2 linked regions of the Lichenibacterium dinghuense genome follow. The main gene of each other region encodes a partner of the protein of the gene in region 2 in a complex. Links are inferred from orthologs where the notes say so. Each region holds a gene or a part of one and is shown on either strand. Other genes may lie near its edges.

Evidence for each region.
Region 1: the proteins of secA (region 2) and secY are in contact, whole or in part, in a crystal structure (PDB 3DIN), measured with the Thermotoga maritima proteins. The link is inferred for Lichenibacterium dinghuense from one-to-one orthologs. Residues at the interface, in WP_004082002.1 of Thermotoga maritima: Glu261, Ala262, Arg263, Lys300, Ala301, Arg302, Thr303, Ile304, Ile305, Leu323, Tyr324, Asp325, Pro326, Val329, Ser330, Tyr333, Ile336, Lys340, Phe345, Val349, Glu363, Phe364, Tyr374, Ser375, Gly376, Gly377, Glu393, Ile395, Thr482, Ser483; in WP_004081795.1 of Thermotoga maritima: Glu108, Gly109, Glu110, Glu111, Ala236, Glu237, Arg238, Arg239, Ile240, Thr241, Ile242, Gln243, Tyr244, Ala245, Arg246, Arg247, Val248, Thr249, Gly250, Arg251, Arg252, Val253, Tyr254, Gly256, Ala257, Ser258, Thr259, Tyr260, Leu261, Pro262.

What each region holds. Positions count from the first base shown.
Region 1 is NZ_JAJLMN010000001.1:815,612-823,615, forward strand. Bases 523-3,414 are described here. They hold secY (preprotein translocase subunit SecY), read right to left. Parts: upstream 2,692-3,414; coding sequence 1,354-2,691; downstream 523-1,353. Other genes in these bases: rpsM (30S ribosomal protein S13), read right to left, coding at 523-583; L7N97_RS03860 (adenylate kinase), read right to left, coding at 767-1,357; rplO (50S ribosomal protein L15), read right to left, coding at 2,896-3,381; rpmD (50S ribosomal protein L30), read right to left, coding at 3,392-3,414. Also shown: rpsK (30S ribosomal protein S11), read right to left, coding at 1-125; more of rpsM, read right to left, coding at 215-522; more of rpmD, read right to left, coding at 3,415-3,589; rpsE (30S ribosomal protein S5), read right to left, coding at 3,601-4,155; rplR (50S ribosomal protein L18), read right to left, coding at 4,365-4,724; rplF (50S ribosomal protein L6), read right to left, coding at 4,730-5,263; rpsH (30S ribosomal protein S8), read right to left, coding at 5,287-5,685; rpsN (30S ribosomal protein S14), read right to left, coding at 5,699-6,004; rplE (50S ribosomal protein L5), read right to left, coding at 6,076-6,648; rplX (50S ribosomal protein L24), read right to left, coding at 6,719-7,036; rplN (50S ribosomal protein L14), read right to left, coding at 7,036-7,404; rpsQ (30S ribosomal protein S17), read right to left, coding at 7,561-7,827; rpmC (50S ribosomal protein L29), read right to left, coding at 7,838-8,004. UniProt on the Escherichia coli protein: The central subunit of the protein translocation channel SecYEG. Consists of two halves formed by TMs 1-5 and 6-10.
Region 2 is NZ_JAJLMN010000001.1:5,831,612-5,840,126, reverse strand. Bases 4,815-8,217 are described here. They hold secA (preprotein translocase subunit SecA), read right to left. Parts: upstream 7,844-8,217; coding sequence 5,015-7,843; downstream 4,815-5,014. Other genes in these bases: L7N97_RS27970 (peptidylprolyl isomerase), read left to right, coding at 8,149-8,217; betA (choline dehydrogenase), read left to right, coding at 4,815-4,871. Also shown: L7N97_RS27995 (8-oxoguanine deaminase), read left to right, coding at 1-1,110; L7N97_RS27990 (TenA family protein), read left to right, coding at 1,163-1,825; L7N97_RS27985 (GlxA family transcriptional regulator), read left to right, coding at 1,972-3,069; more of betA, read left to right, coding at 3,213-4,814; more of L7N97_RS27970, read left to right, coding at 8,218-8,515. UniProt on the Escherichia coli protein: Required for protein export, interacts with the SecYEG preprotein conducting channel.

The sequences.
Region 1 (8,004 bases), 5.0 Mb from region 2 along the record:
ATGGTGTTGCCCTGCGCGTCCGTGATGGTGATCATCGTGTTGTTGAACGTCGAGTTCACGTGGGCGATGCCCGACGCGATGTTCTTGCGTTCACGACGGCGGACGCGGTTTGCCTCTTTTGCCATAATATCCTGTCCTGGTCCTTCAAGCGCGCCCGTGATGCCAGGCGCTCGGGAGAGTCTTCGATCGACCTCGGGTCAGGCCCGAGGACGGATCACTTCTTCTTGCCGGCGATCGGCTTCGCCTTGCCCTTGCGGGTGCGGGCGTTGGTGTGGGTGCGCTGGCCGCGGACGGGCAGCTGGCGGCGATGGCGCAGGCCGCGGTAGCAGCCGAGGTCCATCAGGCGCTTGATGTTGATCGAGTTCTCGCGGCGCAGGTCGCCCTCGACGAGGTAGTCGCGGTCGATCGTCTCGCGGATCTGCAGCACCTCGGCGTCCGAGAGCTGGGCCACGCGGCGCTCGGCCGGGATGGACACCTTCTCGCAGATCTCCTGGGCCTTCTGGCCGCCGATGCCGTGGATGTACTGGAGCGCGATCACCACGCGCTTGTTGGTCGGGATATTGACGCCAGCTATACGGGCCACGTGTGTTCTCCATGCGCCGGGGCACCGCCGTGCCGGATGACGCCATGTCAAAGGTTGCCGCCGAACGACCGAAGGCCGGGTCCCCGCGTGGGACGACCCGGCACGCAATGTCGAAGGGTTCGCGATGGTGGCCTTAGCGGCTCACCGCCGGGGCGTCAAGGAAGGATGACGCCCCGCCGTGCCTCAATGGGCCGGCGCGGCCAGCGCCGCGTCGATCGACTCGGCCACGGCCTCGATCGGCGCCATGCCGTCGATCGCCTTCAGGCGGTTCGACCCAGCGTAATAGCTCGACACCGGCGCGGTCTGCTCGTGGTAGGTGGCGAGCCGCTTGGAGACGACCTCGGGCGTGTCGTCCGGCCGAACCGTGCCGCCGGCCGCCCGCGTGTCGGCCGCGCGACGCTCGATGCGGTCGACCAGGACCTTGGGGTCGACCTCGAGTTCCAGCACGGCGTCGAGCTTGAGGCCGCGGTGTTCCAGGGCGAGGTCGAGCGCTTCGGCCTGCCCCACCGTGCGCGGGAAGCCGTCGAGGATGAAGCCCTTGGCGGCGTCCGGCTCCATGAAGCGCTCGGCGACGATGCCGACCACGATGGCGTCCGGCACGAGGCCGCCCTGCTCCATGATGGCCTTGGCCTTGAGCCCGACCGGCGTGCCGGCCTTGACGGCGGCGCGCAGCATGTCCCCCGTGGACAGCTGCGGTATGCCGTGCCGCTCCATGAGCCGCGCGGCCTGCGTTCCCTTTCCGGCGCCGGGTGGGCCCAGAAACACTATCCTCATCGCTTCTTCCCTCTGAGCCGCGACTTCTTGATCAGGCTCTCGTATTGTTGCGCCTGCAGATGGCCGTGGATCTGCGCGACCGTGTCCATGGTCACGCTCACCACGATCAGGAGCGACGTGCCGCCGAAGTAGAAGGGCAGCTGCGCGTAGGAGATCAGAAGCTCGGGCAGAAGGCAAATGATGGCGAGGTAGCCCGCACCCAGCACGGTGATGCGGGTGAGGATCGTGTCGATGTGCTGCGCGGTGCGCTCGCCGGGGCGCACGCCGGGCACGAAGCCGCCGTGCTTGCGGAGGTTGTCGGCCGTCTCGACCGGGTTGAACACCACGGCGGTGTAGAAGAAGGCGAAGAAGACGATCAGCGCGAGGTAGAGCAGGATGTAGGCCGGGCGGCCGTGGCCGAGGAAGCTCGTCACCGTGCCGAGCCAGCCGTTGGCGCCACCGTTCATCGTCGTGAAGTTCGCCACGGTCGTGGGCAGCAGCAACAGCGAGGAGGCGAAGATCGGCGGGATGACGCCGGAGGTGTTGAGCTTCAGCGGCAGGAACGAGGTCTGGCCCTCGAACATGCGGTTGCCGACCTGCCGCTTCGGGTAGGTGATGAGCACGCGCCGCTGCGCCCGCTCCATAAACACGATGAAGGCGATGGTGGCGATCGCCACGACGACCACGGCGAGGATGAAGACGGTCGAGATCGCCCCTTCGCGGCCGAGTTCCAGCGTGTGGCCGATGGCGGCCGGGAAGGCCGCGATGATGCCGGCGAAGATGATCAGCGACGAGCCGTTGCCGATGCCGCGCGAGGTGATCTGCTCGCCGAGCCACATCAGGAACATGGTGCCGCCCATCAGCGTGATGACGCAGCTCACGCGGAAGAAGAGCCCCGGCTCCGTGACGACGCCCGCCTGCCCTTCCAGCCCGACCGCGATGCCGTAGGCCTGAAAGGCCGCCAGGACGACTGTGAGGTAGCGGGTGTACTGGTTGATGACCTTGCGGCCGGACTCGCCCTCCTTCTTGAGGGTTTCGAGCGACGGCACGACCGAGGTCATCAGCTGGATGATGATCGAGGCCGAGATGTAGGGCATGATGTTCAGGGCGAAGATCGCCATGCGCTGGACAGCGCCGCCCGAGAACATGTTGAACAGCTCGAGCACGCCCTGCTTCTGGCCCGAGAAGTTCGCCTCGAAGGCCGCGGGGTCGATGCCGGGCAGCGGGATGTAGGTCCCGAGCCGGTAGATGATCAGGGCGCCCAGCGTGAACCAGATGCGCTTCTTGAGCTCCTCGGCCTTGCCGATCGAGGCGAAATTGATGTTCGCTGCGAGCTGTTCCGCTGCCGACGCCATACACCTGCTCCAAGGGACCGCCGCGGGACACCACGGCGACCGTGCCGTTCCTTAGCGCGCGCCACGCCTGCACGCCAGATTGAAAGCCGACCGTGGCGGTGCCAAGGCCGATGACCGGCCGCGCGCCGCGCGGCCGCCGACATGAAAACAGGGCGGTCGGCTTCCGCCGCCGCCCTGCCGATGTTCGAGCCGAGCCGTCGAGGCTCAGGCGGCCTCTTCGGCCTTGACCTTGGGCTCGCGCAGCACCTTCACGGAGCCGCCCGCCGCCTCGATGGCCGAGATGGCGGACTTCGACGCCAGGGCGGCCTCGATCTGCACCGCGGCCGTGATCTCGCCGGCGCCGAGGATCTTCACGCCGTCGCGCGCCTTGGTGCACAGGCCGGCGTCCACCAGCGTCTCGATCGTGATCGGGCCAGCCTGCAGCTTGCCCTCGTCGATCGCCTTCTGGATGCGGCCGACGTTGATCTCGTTGTAGTCGAGGCGGAAGATGTTGGTGAAGCCGCGCTTCGGCAGGCGACGATGCAGCGGCATCTGACCGCCCTCGAAGCCCTTGATGCGCACGCCGGTGCGGGCCTTCTGGCCCTTCACGCCGCGGCCGCCGGTCTTGCCCTTGCCGGAGCCGATGCCGCGCCCGACGCGCATGCGCGACTTGGACGAGCCCTCGTTGTCCCTGATCTCGTTGAGCTTCATCTCGCCCTCCTCACTCGCCGTCGACGACGCGGACGAGGTGGGCGACGCTCGCCACCATGCCGCGGGTCGAGGGGTTGTCGATCAGCGACGAGCGGCGGCCGATCTTGTTGAGGCCGAGGGCCACCAGCGTCTGGCGCTGGGTGGCCGGGCGGCCGATGGGGCTCTTCGTCTGCTCGACGACGAACCGCGTCTGGGTCTGGGAGTCCATCGCTGTCCCCCTCAGGCTTCGACGGCGTCGGCGTCCACGCCCTGGCGGCGGGACTGCAGGGTGGACACCTTGATGTTGCGGCGCGCCGCGACCTGGCGGGGCGAATCCTCGTGGATCAGCGCGTCGAAGGTGGCGCGGACCATGTTGTAGGGGTTCGACGAGCCCTGGCTCTTGGCGACGACGTCGTGGACGCCGAGCGTCTCGAACACGGCGCGCATCGGGCCGCCGGCGATGATGCCGGTGCCGGCCGGGGCGGCGCGCAGGATGACGCGGCCGGCGCCGTGGCGGCCGTTCACGTCGTGGTGCAGCGTCCGGCCCTCGCGCAGCGGCACGCGGATCATGCCGCGCTTGGCGGATTCCGTGGCCTTGCGGATGGCTTCCGGCACTTCGCGCGCCTTGCCGTGGCCGTAGCCGACGCGGCCCTTCTGGTCGCCGACGACGACGAGCGCCGCGAAGCCGAAGCGCCGGCCGCCCTTCACCACCTTGGCGACGCGGTTGATGTGGACCAGCTTGTCCACGAATTCGTTGTCGCGATCCTCGCGGTCGCGCTCTCTTTCACGAGCCATCTTGTCGTCCGTCACTGGCGCGGCGGCCCGGGATGGGCCCTGCCGCTCGCTGGGATGGGAGCCCCCGCGGGATGAGCGAAGGCGCGGGGACGCGGCCGAAACCGCCCCGCGCCGGGCCACCCCTGCATGGGAACGGGCCGACCTGTATCCGACGCTCCCGTCGAAGACAAGCCGGCCCGCTGAACTTGTGGGACTGAGGCGAACCCCGATCAGAACTTCAGGCCACCCTCGCGGGCGCCCTCGGCAAGCGCCTTGACGCGGCCGTGGTACATGTAGGAGCCGCGGTCGAACACGACCTCGGTCACGCCGGCCTCGAGGGCGCGCTGGGCGACCAGCTTGCCGATCTGCTCGGCGGCGGCCTTGTCGGCTCCCGTCTTGAGCCCCTCGCGGTTCGACTTCTCGACCGTCGAGGCCGAGGCCACGGTCACGCCGCGGGCGTCGTCGATCACCTGCGCGTAGATCTGCTTGGAAGACCGGAAGACCGAAAGGCGGGGACGGCCGCCGGCATTCTTGCGAATGGCCAGGCGGACGCGAGCCTTGCGGCGGTCGGAAAGATCGCTCTTGCTCATCGCCCTTACTTCTTCTTGCCTTCCTTGCGGAAGATGAACTCGCCCGCGTACTTCACGCCCTTGCCCTTGTAGGGCTCCGGCGGACGGTAGGCGCGGATCTCGGAAGCCACCTGGCCGACTTCGCGCTTGTCGATGCCGGACACGACCAGCTCGGTCGGCTTGGTGGCCTTGATGTCGATGCCGTCCGGGATCGGATAGTCGACGTCGTGGCTGTAGCCGAGCGACAGGACGAGCTTCTTGCCCTGGACGGCGGCCTTGTAGCCGACGCCCGTGATCTCGAGGCGCTTCTCGAAGCCGGCGGAGACGCCGGTCACGAGGTTGTTGATCATGGCGCGCGACGTGCCCCACATCGCCTGGGCGCGCTTGCTTTCCGAGCGCGGGTTCACCGCGATCTCGTTGTCGTTCAGCGCCACGTCGCAGTCATCCGGGACGGTGAAGGACAGAGTGCCCTTCGCGCCCTTGATGTCGACCTTCTGGCCCTGAACCGTCGCGGTCACGCCCTTGGGGAGCACGACCGGCTTCTTACCGACCCTGGACATCGTTCATTCCCTCATGGCTCAGGTCAGAAGACCTTGCACAGGACCTCGCCGCCGACGTTGTTCTCGCGCGCGGCGTGGTCAGCCATGACGCCCTTGGGCGTCGACACGATCGTGAGGCCCAGGCCGTTGGCGACGCGCGGCAGCGCATCGACGGCCGCGTAGACGCGGCGGCCCGGACGGGACACGCGCTCGATCATCTTGATGACCGGCGCGTTGTCGAAATACTTCAGCTCGATGTCGAACTCGGTGCGGCCGTTGCCGTGGTCCGTCGTCGAGTAGCCGCGGATGAAGCCTTCCTGCTCCAGCACGTCGAGCACGTTGGCGCGCAGGCGCGAGCCCGGCGTCGACACCTTGCCCTTGCGGCGGAGCTGGGCGTTGCGGATGCGGGTGAGCATGTCACCCAGGGGATCGTTCACGGACATGGTTCGCCTCCCCTCACCAGCTCGACTTGACCAAGCCCGGGATCAGGCCCTTGTTGCCCAGCTCGCGGAGCGCGATGCGGGACATCTTCATCTTGCGGTACACCGAGCGCGAGCGGCCCGACACTTCGCAACGGTTGCGGATGCGCGCCGCGGCCGAGTTGCGGGGCAGCTCGGAGAGCTTCAGCCGCGCCTCGAAGCGCTCTTCCATCGGCAGGTTGGCGTCGTCGGCGATGCCCTTCAGCTTCGCCCGCTTCGCCGCATATTGCTTCACCAGCGAGCGCCGGTGTTCGTTCTTCTCGACAGAACTCTTCTTAGCCATTGAGTCGTCCTCTCTCCGCGTCTGAAGCCGTGCTGCATGCACGGGGGAAGGAAGAACCTTCCCCGCTGACCTCACTGCCGGAACGGGAAATTGAAAGCCTTGAGGAGCGCGCGCGCCTCGTCGTCGGTCTTCGCCGTGGTGCAGACGATGATGTCCATGCCGAGCATCGTCTCGGCCTTGTCATAGTCGATCTCGGGGAAGATGATGTGCTCCTTGATGCCCATGGCGAAGTTGCCGCGGCCGTCGAAGGACTTCGGGCTCAGGCCGCGGAAGTCGCGGATGCGCGGCAGCGCCACCGTGACCAGGCGGTCCAGGAACTCGTACATGCGGATGTCGCGCAGCGTCACCTTGGCGCCGAGCGGCATCCCCTCGCGCACCTTGAAGGTCGAGATGGCGTTGCGCGCGTGGGTGATCACGGGCTTCTGGCCGGCGATCAGCGACAGGTCGGCGGCGGCGCTCGTCACCTTCTTGGTGTCGTTGACGGCCTCGCCCACGCCCATGTTGAGCACGATCTTGTCGAGGCGCGGCACGGCGAGCTGGTTCTTGTACCCGAACTGCTCCGTCATCGCCTGACGGATGGTGTCGCGGTACACCTGCTTCATGCGCGGCACGTAGCCGGCGGGGAGGGCCGGCGAGGCCTCCATGTTGATGTCGGAGCCCGCCTTGCGGTTCTCCTTGCCCTTGGCGGCCTTCTTGCCGCCGGCGGCCTGAGCCTCAGCCATCGATCTGATCTCCCGAACCCTTGGCCACGCGCACCTTGCGGCCGTCCTCGAGCACCTTGAAGCCCACGCGGACCGGCTTGCCGGTCGTCGGGTGCTGCAGGGCGAGGTTCGACAGGTGGATCGTCGCTTCCTTGGTGATGATGCCGCCTTCCTGGCGCTGGCTCTGCGCCTGGTGGCGCTTGACGAGGTTGACGCCGCGCACGATGGCGCGCTCGTCCTTCGGCATGACCTGGAGCACCTCGCCGGTGTTGCCGCGGTCGCGGCCGGTCAGCACGACGACCTTGTCGCCCTTCTTGATCTTGGCGGCCATCACAGCACCTCCGGGGCCAGCGAGATGATCTTCATGTGGTTCTTGGCGCGCAGCTCGCGCGGCACCGGCCCGAAGATGCGGGTGCCGACCGGCTCGGACTGGTTGTTCACGATCACCGCCGCGTTGGTGTCGAAGCGGATCACGGTGCCGTCGGCGCGCTTGATGTCCTTGGCGGTGCGGACCACCACGGCCTTCATCACGTCGCCCTTCTTCACGCGGCCGCGCGGGATGGCTTCCTTGATGGACACGACGATGATGTCGCCCACGCCGGCGTACTTCCGCTTGGAGCCGCCGATGACCTTGATGCACATGACCCGGCGGGCGCCGGAATTGTCTGCGACATCGAGGTTAGTCTGCATCTGAATCATGGATATGACTTCCTGTCAGAACGGTTTCCGGCCCGTGGCGCCCGACCCGGACGGATCGGCCGCGGTTTAAAGGCGGCGCGTCGGGGAACGACGCGCTGGAGCCGGACTGCGCCTGGCGGGGATGGGGAACAGCAAGCCCCCTGCCCCGGATCGACCTCAGGCCGAGGCTTCGGCCGCGGGGGCCTTCGCGGCGTCCGCCCCGAGGACGGTCCAGCGCTTCAGCTTGGAGATCGGCCGCGTCTCCTCGATGGAGACGATGTCCCCCACCTTGAAGGCGCGGGCCTCGTCGTGCGCGTGGTAGTTCTTGGAGCGGCGCACGGTCTTCTTGAGCAGCGGATGGGTGAAGCGGCGCTCCACCTTCACCACCACGGTCTTCTCCTGCTTGTCGCTGACGACCACGCCCTGGAGGATACGCTTCGGCATCTTCGGTCTCTCACCCGTTCGCTGCGGCGCGCTTCATCGCCGCCAGGGTCTTGGCCCGGGCGATGTCGCGACGGACCACGCGGACCGTGGCTGTGTTCTCCAGCTGGCCGGTGGCGCGCCGGAAGCGCAGGTTGAACTGTTCGCGCTTCAAGCGAAGCACTTCGTCGTTGAGCTGAT
Region 2 (8,515 bases):
ATCGACAAGCCGCTGTTCCCCTGGCTGAAGGCGCTCTACCCGCTCTGGGCGCGGCTGACCCCCGAGGACCTGCGCGCCGCCACCCGCATCGCGCTCGTCGAACTGCTCATGTCGGGCTGCACCACCGCGGCCGACCACCACTACCTCTACCCGGCCGGCCTGGAGCAGGCCGTCGACATCGAGGTGGAGGCCGCGCGCGATGTCGGCCTGCGCATGACGGTGACGCGGGGCTCGATGAACCTGTCCGAGAAGGACGGTGGCCTGCCGCCCGACTCCGTGGTGCAGGACGAGGACGCGATCCTGCGGGACAGCGAGCGGGTGCTGAACCTGTTCCACGATCCCAGGCGCGGCGCGGACATCCGCATCGGCCTCGCGCCCTGCTCGCCCTTCACCGTCACCGAGCGGCTGATGCGCGAGACCGCGGCGCTCGCCGAGCGGCACGACTGCGCGCTCCACACCCACCTCGCCGAGACCGCCGACGAGGAGGCCTTCTGCGTGGCCCGCTACGGCTGCCGGCCGGTCGACCTCCTGGAGCGCAACGGCTGGCTCGTGCCCCGCACCTGGGTGGCGCACGGCATCCACTTCGACGACGCGGAGGTGGCGCGCCTCGGCCGCCACGGCGTCGGCGTGTGCCACTGCGCGGCCTCCAACATGGTGCTGGCCTCCGGCATCTGCCGCACCGTCGAACTGGAGGCGGCCGGCGCGCCCGTCGGCCTCGGCGTCGACGGCTCGGCCTCCAACGACGCTTCCAACATGATGGAAGCGCTGCGCCAGGCGCTGATGATCGGCCGGCTGCGCTACGGCGCCGAGCGCGTCAGCCACCGCGACGTGATCCGCTGGGGCACCGAGGGTTCGGCGCGCTGCCTCGGCCGCGACGACGTCGGCCGGATCGCGCCGGGGATGCAGGCCGATCTCGCGCTCTTCACCCTCGACGAGACGCGCTTCGCCGGCGCGCACGACCCCGTGGCGGCACTGGTGCTGTGCAACGCCAACCGCGCCGACCGGGTGATGGTGGGCGGACGCTGGCGCGTGGAGGACGGGCACCCCGTCGGGCTCGACCTCGCCAAGATGATCGCGGACCAGCGCCAGGCGGCGAAGCGCTTCGCGTGACGTGGCTTGCCTGCTTCCGCCCTGCGGGAGGAGGTCTCGAGGACCGGAATCCATGCCCTTTTCCGCCGACGCCTGGTCGCGCAACCGCGCCCTCTACGACGCCACCCTGGCCCACCCCTTCAACGCGGAGTTGACCGAGGGCCGCCTCGCGCTCGACAGCTTCCGCCACTACATCGTCCAGGACGCCAAATACCTCGTCGCCTTCGGCCAGGCGCTGGCGGTCGCGGCCGCCAAGGCCGATCAGCCCGACCACATCGTGCAGTTCGCCGGCGCGGCCCGCGAGGCCATCGTGGTCGAGCGCGCCCTGCACGAGGACTATTTCGGCCGTTTCGGCCTCGACGCCGCCGCCGTTGCGGTCGAGCCCGCGTCGCCGGCCTGCCACCACTACGCCGCGTGGCTCCTCGCGACCGCGTTCCGCGAGCCGCTGCCCGTGATCGCGGCGGCGCTGCTGCCTTGCTTCTGGGTCTATCGCGAGGTCGGCACGGCCATTCACGGCCGCGCCGCGCCGGACAACTCGTATCGCGCCTGGATCGACACCTATGCGGGCGAGGATTTCGCCGCCGCGGTCGACGCCATGATCGCCACGACGGACGCGCTCGCCGCCGAAGCCTCGGGGACCATCGTCGCGGCCATGCACGCGGCCTTCGCGCGCGCCATGCAGCTCGAATGGGTGTTCTGGGATTCGGCCCACCGTCGCGAGCGCTGGCCGGTCTGAGGCGGGTCGCTGCGGAGCTGGCCGGGATCTTGCTCGATTGACATTTGTCGGGCCTCGGCCATCCTCGGATGCACAGAGTCGCGACATCGATCCGGCCCCGAGGATCGCATCGCCTTCGCCCACGGGTTGCACGTCGGTCCCTCGTCATGTCGATCAGCAAAGCGGAAGCCGGCGAGGTCGCGTTGAGGACGGGGCGGGGGCGCCCGCCCGCCTCGGGCGTCGTTTCGCCGGGCTCTGCGGTCCGCCGGCGGGACGGCGAGCCGAGGGTCGGCGACGGCGCGCGCAACCGGGCGATGGCGGACATCACCTCCGTCGGCTTCCTGCTCGTGCCCGCCTTCTCGATGATCGCCTTCTCGTCGGCGATCGAGCCGCTGCGCCTCGCCAACCGCATCGAGGGCCACGACGCCTTCTCGTGGCGCGTGCTGTCGGCCGACGGGCGGCCGGTCGCGGCGTCGAACGGCGTCGAAGTCGCGGTGGACGGCAGCTTCGCGGACCTCGCCGGCGTCACCGCGGCCGTGGTGTGTTCCGGCATCGACGTTCAGAACCATGACCACCGCGAGGCCATCGCCCGGCTGCGCACGGTCGCGTCGCGCGGCGTGCCGGTCGGCGCGGTCTGCACGGGCACCTACGTCCTCGCCAAGGCGGGCCTCCTCGACGACCACCGCTGCACCATCCATTGGGAGAACCAGGACGCGCTGCGCGAACAGTTCCCCGAGATCGACCTCACGGACGAGCTGTTCGAGATCGACCGCACGCGCTTCACCTGCGCGGGCGGCACCGCGGCGATCGACATGATGCTGGCGCTGATCGCCCGCCGGCTCGGCCAGGAGGTGGCCTCCGGCGTCACCGACCAGCTGATCCACCACCGCATGCGGGACGGCGACGAGCGCCAGCGCATGGAGCTGCGCTCGCGCCTCGGCGTCGCCCACCCCAAGCTCATCAACGTGGTGGCCGAGATGGAGCGCTGCATCGAGCAGCCGCTGTCCTGCGTCGACCTCGCGGAGGGCGCCGGCCTGTCGACCCGGCAGCTGGAACGGCTGTTCCGCAAATACATCGGGCAGGTGCCGACCCGCTACTACCTCGGCCTGCGCCTCGCCCGCGCGCGTCAACTGCTGCTGCAGACCTCCATGCCGATCCTGTCGATCGGCCTCGCCTGCGGCTTCGTGTCGGCGTCGCACTTCTCGAAATGCTACTCCGAACACTTCGACCGCACGCCCTCGCAGGAGCGCCGCGCGCAGCGGTGAAGCGGGCGTCGGCTCCCCGACAGACGGATGTGCCACGATCGATTAGCATGGAGCCCCGGCCGCCGCTTCTCCCTCCCTTCTCGGGATGAGGAACGGTCGGACGGCACCGCCCGTCGCCGATCGCTCCGCTGAGGCCCACACCCTTGTCCACCGAATTCGACTACGTGATCGTCGGCGCGGGTTCCGCCGGCTGCGTCCTCGCCGACCGCCTGACCGAGGACGGCACCGCCTCGGTGCTGCTGGTCGAGAGCGGCGGCAACGACTGGTCGCCGCTGATCCGCATGCCGAGCGCGCTCGCCATGGCGATGAACATCGAGCGGGCGAACTGGAACTACCTGTCCGAGCCCGAGCCGCACCTCGACGGCCGGCGGATCACCTGCCCGCGGGGCCGGGTGCTCGGCGGCTCGTCGTCGATCAACGGCATGGTCTACATCCGCGGCAACGCCATGGACTACGAGGCCTGGAGCGCCGCCGGCGCGCGCGGCTGGGGCTACGCCGACGTGCTGCCCTACTTCAAGCGCGCGGAGACGCGGGAGGAGGGGGGCGACGGCTACCGCGGCGGCGACGGCCCGCTCCACACGAGCTACGGCCCGCTCGACAACCCGCTCTACACGGCCTTCGTCGAGGCGGGGCGTCAGGCCGGCTACCCGGTCACGGCGGACGTCAACGGCTTCCAGCAGGAGGGCTTCGGGCGGATGGACCGCACGGTCCACGACGGCCAGCGCTGGAGCGCCGCCCGCGCCTACCTGGACCGCGCGCGCAAGCGCTCCAACCTCACCGTCTGGACCGGGTGCCTCGCCGAGCGGGTGATCCTCGAGGGGCGGCGCGCGGTCGGCCTCGCCGGCCGCATCGCGGCGCAGCGGGTCGAGGCCCGGGCGCGGCGCGAGGTCGTGCTGGCCGGCGGCGCCATCAACTCGCCCCAGCTCCTGATGCTGTCCGGCGTCGGGCCGGGCGCCCACCTCGCGGAGCACGGCATCCCGGTCGTCGCCGACCGGCCCGGCGTCGGCGGCAACCTCACCGACCACCTGGAGTTCTACTTTCAGGTCGCGTGCCGCGAGCCCATCACGCTCTACGGCGCGCTCGGCCGGCTGTCCCAGGCGAGGATCGGCGCGCGCTGGCTTCTGAAGCGCGATGGCCTCGGCGCCACCAATCATTTCGAGAGCTGCGGCTTCATCCGGTCCCGGGCGGGCGTCGAATGGCCGGACCTGCAGTACCACTTCCTGCCCGCCGCCATCTCGTACAACGGCAAGGACCTGGCCGAGCAGCACGGCTTCCAGGCCCATGTCGGGCCGATGCGCTCGAAGAGCCGAGGCCGCGTGTCGTTGCGCTCGGCCGAGGCTTCTCAGGCGCCGGCGATCCGCTTCGACTACATGAGCCACCCCGACGACTGGACGGAGATGCGCGCCGCCGTGCGGCTGACCCGCGAGATCTTCGCGCAGGAAGCCTTCGCACCCTACCGGGGCGAGGAGATCTCGCCCGGCGCCGACGTCACGAGCGACGAGGCCATCGACGCCTTCATCCGCCGCCGCGTCGAGAGCGCCTACCACCCCTGCTCGACCTGCCGCATGGGGCGCATCGACGACCCGCAGGCCGTGGTGGGACCGGACGCGCGGGTGATCGGCGTCGAGGGCCTGCGCGTGGCCGACTCGTCGGTGTTCCCGACCATCACGACGGGCAACCTCAACGCGCCGACGATCATGCTGGCCGAGAAGGCGGCGGATCACATCCGCGGGATCGCGCCGCTGCCGCCCTCGAATCTGCCGTTCTATCGGGCGGAGGGTTGGGAGACGGCGCAGCGGTGAGGAGGGGTTCGCCCTTCTCCCGCGAAACGGGAGAAGGTGCCCGGCAGGGCGGATGAGGGGACGTCCGTGGAGCGCCGGGGTCCCCTCATCCGACCCGGCTTCGCCGGGCCACCTTCTCCCGCTTTGCGGGAGAAGGACGAAACCTACGCCAGCGCGCCGTGGCAGTGCTTGTACTTCTTGCCCGAGCCGCAGGGGCAGCTCTCGTTGCGGCTGACCCGGCCCCAGGTGGCGGGGTCGCCGGGGTCGCGGGTCGTCGGCTCGATGCGCTCCAGCGTCGACAGCATCGCGCCGCTGCCGGGGCCGAAGTCGCCCGCCGCGAGCCGGGCGTTCATGTCGGCGATCGTCACGTCGTCGTCGCCCGTGAGCGGGTCCTGGTGGGTGGCGAACATCGGCGGCAGCTCGCCGACCGTCGGCTGCTCGTAGGCCACCTCGACGCGCATGATCTGCGCGGTGACGATCTCGCGCAGCTTGGTGATCAGGCCGTCGAACATCTCGAAGGCCTCGGACTTGTACTCGTTCAGCGGATCGCGCTGCGCCACGCCGCGCCAGCCGATCACCTGCCGGAGGTGGTCCAGCGTCACGAGATGCTCGCGCCACAGGTGATCGAGCACCTGCAGCACGATCTGCTTCTCGACGTAGCGGCTGAGCTCCGCGCCGTTCTTCTCGACGCGCGACGCGAAGGCCTCCTCGGCCGCGGCCTGAAGGCGCTCGCGCATCTCCTCGTCGGCGATGCCCTCCTCCTTGGCCCAGTCGCCGACGGGCGGCTCCATGTTGAGCCCGTCCTTCAGCGCCGCCTTCAGGCCCTCGATGTCCCAGGCCTCGGGATAGGCGTCGTGCGGCATGAAGCGGGCCACGACGTCGTCGATGACGCCCTGGCGCATCTCGCCGATCATCTCCTCCAGCGATTCCTGCCCCATCATGTCGCGGCGCTGCTCGAACACGACGCGGCGCTGGTCGTTCATCACGTCGTCGTACTTCAGCACGTTCTTGCGCATGTCGAAGTTGCGCGCCTCGACCTTCTGCTGCGCCTTCTCCAGCGCCTTGTTGATCCAGGGGTGGACGATGGCCTCGTCCTCCTGCAAGCCCAGGCGCTTCAGCACCATGTCCATGCGGTCCGAGCCGAAGATCCGCATCAGGTCGTCCTGCAGCGACAGGAAGAACTTGGAGCGGCCCTTGTCGCCCTGGCGGCCGGAGCGGCCGCGGAGCTGGTTGTCGATGCGGCGGCTCTCGTGCCGCTCGGTGCCGACGATGTAGAGGCCGCCCGCCGCGATCGCCTTCTCCTTGAAAGCCGCCACCTCGGCGCGGATCTCGGCCTCCTTGGCGTCGCGCTCGGGGCCAGGCTCCATCGCGGCGCATTCGGTGGCGATGCGCATGTCCTCGGAGCCGCCGAGTTTGATGTCGGTGCCGCGGCCCGCCATGTTGGTGGCGATCGTGATGGCGCCGGGCACGCCGGCCTCGGCCACGATATAGGCCTCCTGCTCGTGGAAACGGGCGTTCAGGATGGCGAAGAGCTTGGACGGCGTGCCGGAGCGGGCCGCGGCGTAGAGCCCCTTCAGCGCCGCGGAAGGGTCCGAGAAGTCGATGCGCGTGAAGCCCGCCGCCGTCATCATCTCGCCGAGCTGTTCGGACTTCTCGATCGACGTCGTGCCGACCAGCAGCGGCTGCATGGTGGCGCTGGCGGTCTCGATCTCCTTGACGATGGCCTTGAGCTTCTCGCCCGGCGAGCGGTACACCTCGTCGTGCTCGTCGAGGCGCGACACGGGGCGGTTGGTCGGGATCTCGACCACCTCGAGCTTGTAGATCTCGGCGAACTCGTCCGCCTCGGTCGAGGCCGTGCCGGTCATGCCGGCGAGCTTCTTGTAGAGCCGGAAGTAGTTCTGGAAGGTGATGGAGGCCAGCGTCACGTTCTCGGGCTGGACCTGGACCGATTCCTTGGCCTCCAGGGCCTGGTGCAGCCCTTCCGAGTAGCGGCGGCCCGGCATCATGCGGCCCGAGAACTCGTCGATGATGACGAGCTCGCCGTTGCGGACGATGTAGTCCTTGTCGAGTGTGAACAGCTTGTGGGCCTTCAGCGCCTGCTGCACGTGGTGGACCAGCGTGGAATTGGCCGCCTCGTAGAGGGAGCCCTCGGTGAGCAGCCCCGCCTCGCCGAGCATCGCCTCGATGTGCTCGTTGCCGGCCTCGGTGAGGTTGGCGGTGCGCTGCTTCTCGTCGACCTCGTAGTCGCCCGTCACGAGGCGCGGGATGAAGGTGTCGATCCGGTTGTAGAGGTCCGACTTGTCCTCGGACGGGCCGGAGATGATCAGCGGCGTGCGGGCCTCGTCGATCAGGATCGAATCGACCTCGTCGACGATCGCGAAGGCGTGGCCGCGCTGGCACATCTGCTCCAGCTCGTACTTCATGTTGTCGCGGAGGTAGTCGAAGCCGAACTCGTTGTTCGTGCCGTAGGTGATGTCGGCCGCGTAGGAGGCCTTGCGCTCGGCGTCGTCGAGGCCGTGGACGATGATCCCGTAGGACAGGCCGAGGAAGTTGTAGACCCGGCCCATCCACTCGGCGTCGCGCCGGGCGAGGTAGTCGTTGACGGTGACGACGTGCACGCCCTTGCCGGGCAGCGCGTTGAGGTAGCAGGCCAGGGTGGCGACGAGCGTCTTGCCCTCGCCGGTGCGCATCTCGGAGATGCCGCCCTCGTGCAGCACCATGCCGCCGATCAGCTGAACGTCGAAGTGGCGCTGCCCGAGCACGCGCTTGGCGGCCTCGCGCACCGTGGCGAAGGCGGGCACCAGGAGGTCGTCGAGGGACTTGCCGGCCGCGAGCTGCTCGCGGAACTGCGCGGTCCGCGCGGTGAGCTGCTCGTCCGACAGGGCGGAGACTTCGGGCTCCATCGCGTTGATGGCGGCGACCTTGGGCGCGTAGGACTTCAGCCGGCGCCCGTTGGCCGTCCCGAAAATCTTGCTTGCGAGCGAGCCGAGCATCCGTCGAAAACCTTGATCTGGGCCGCGCGGCAGCGATGGCGCGCGGCTGAACCTGCCGTCAGTCCGCACGTCTGTAGCACGAGCGCGGCGACATCCCGGCATGTAAGTCGCCCCGGGGACCGTCGCAACGCGCGGGGACCGCGGCCCGAGAAAGCGGTGGCCTTGGACCTCGGGGACGGATATGAGCCGCCCCAAAGCCTGTCAATCGCGGGTCGAGCCTCGTCCGGCTCGCCCGACGACGGGCGTTGTCCGGAGCCGCGGCGGACCACATCTGCGGCAGCACCGGACGAGCGAGGACCTGCCCCATGCGCAAACGATACGATGCCCCGCTGCGGACCCTGGCCGCCGCGCTGCTGGCCGCCACGGCCCTGATCGGCGCCGCGGCCACGCCGGCCGCCGCGGCGGCCGGCACCTCCAAGGTGCTCGCCACCGTCAACGGCTCCGACATCACCGAGGACGACGTCCGCATCGCCACCGCCGACCTCGGCCCGGCGCTGCCCCAGCAGCTCCAGGGCCCGCAGCGCGAGGCCTACGTCCTGGACTACCTGATCGACCTGAAGCTCGCGGCCGGCCAGGCCGCGCAGGAGAAGCTCGGCGACAACCCCGAGTTCGCCAAGAAGATGGCCTACTATCACGACAAGGTCCTGATGGAGGACCTGCTCGGCAACATCG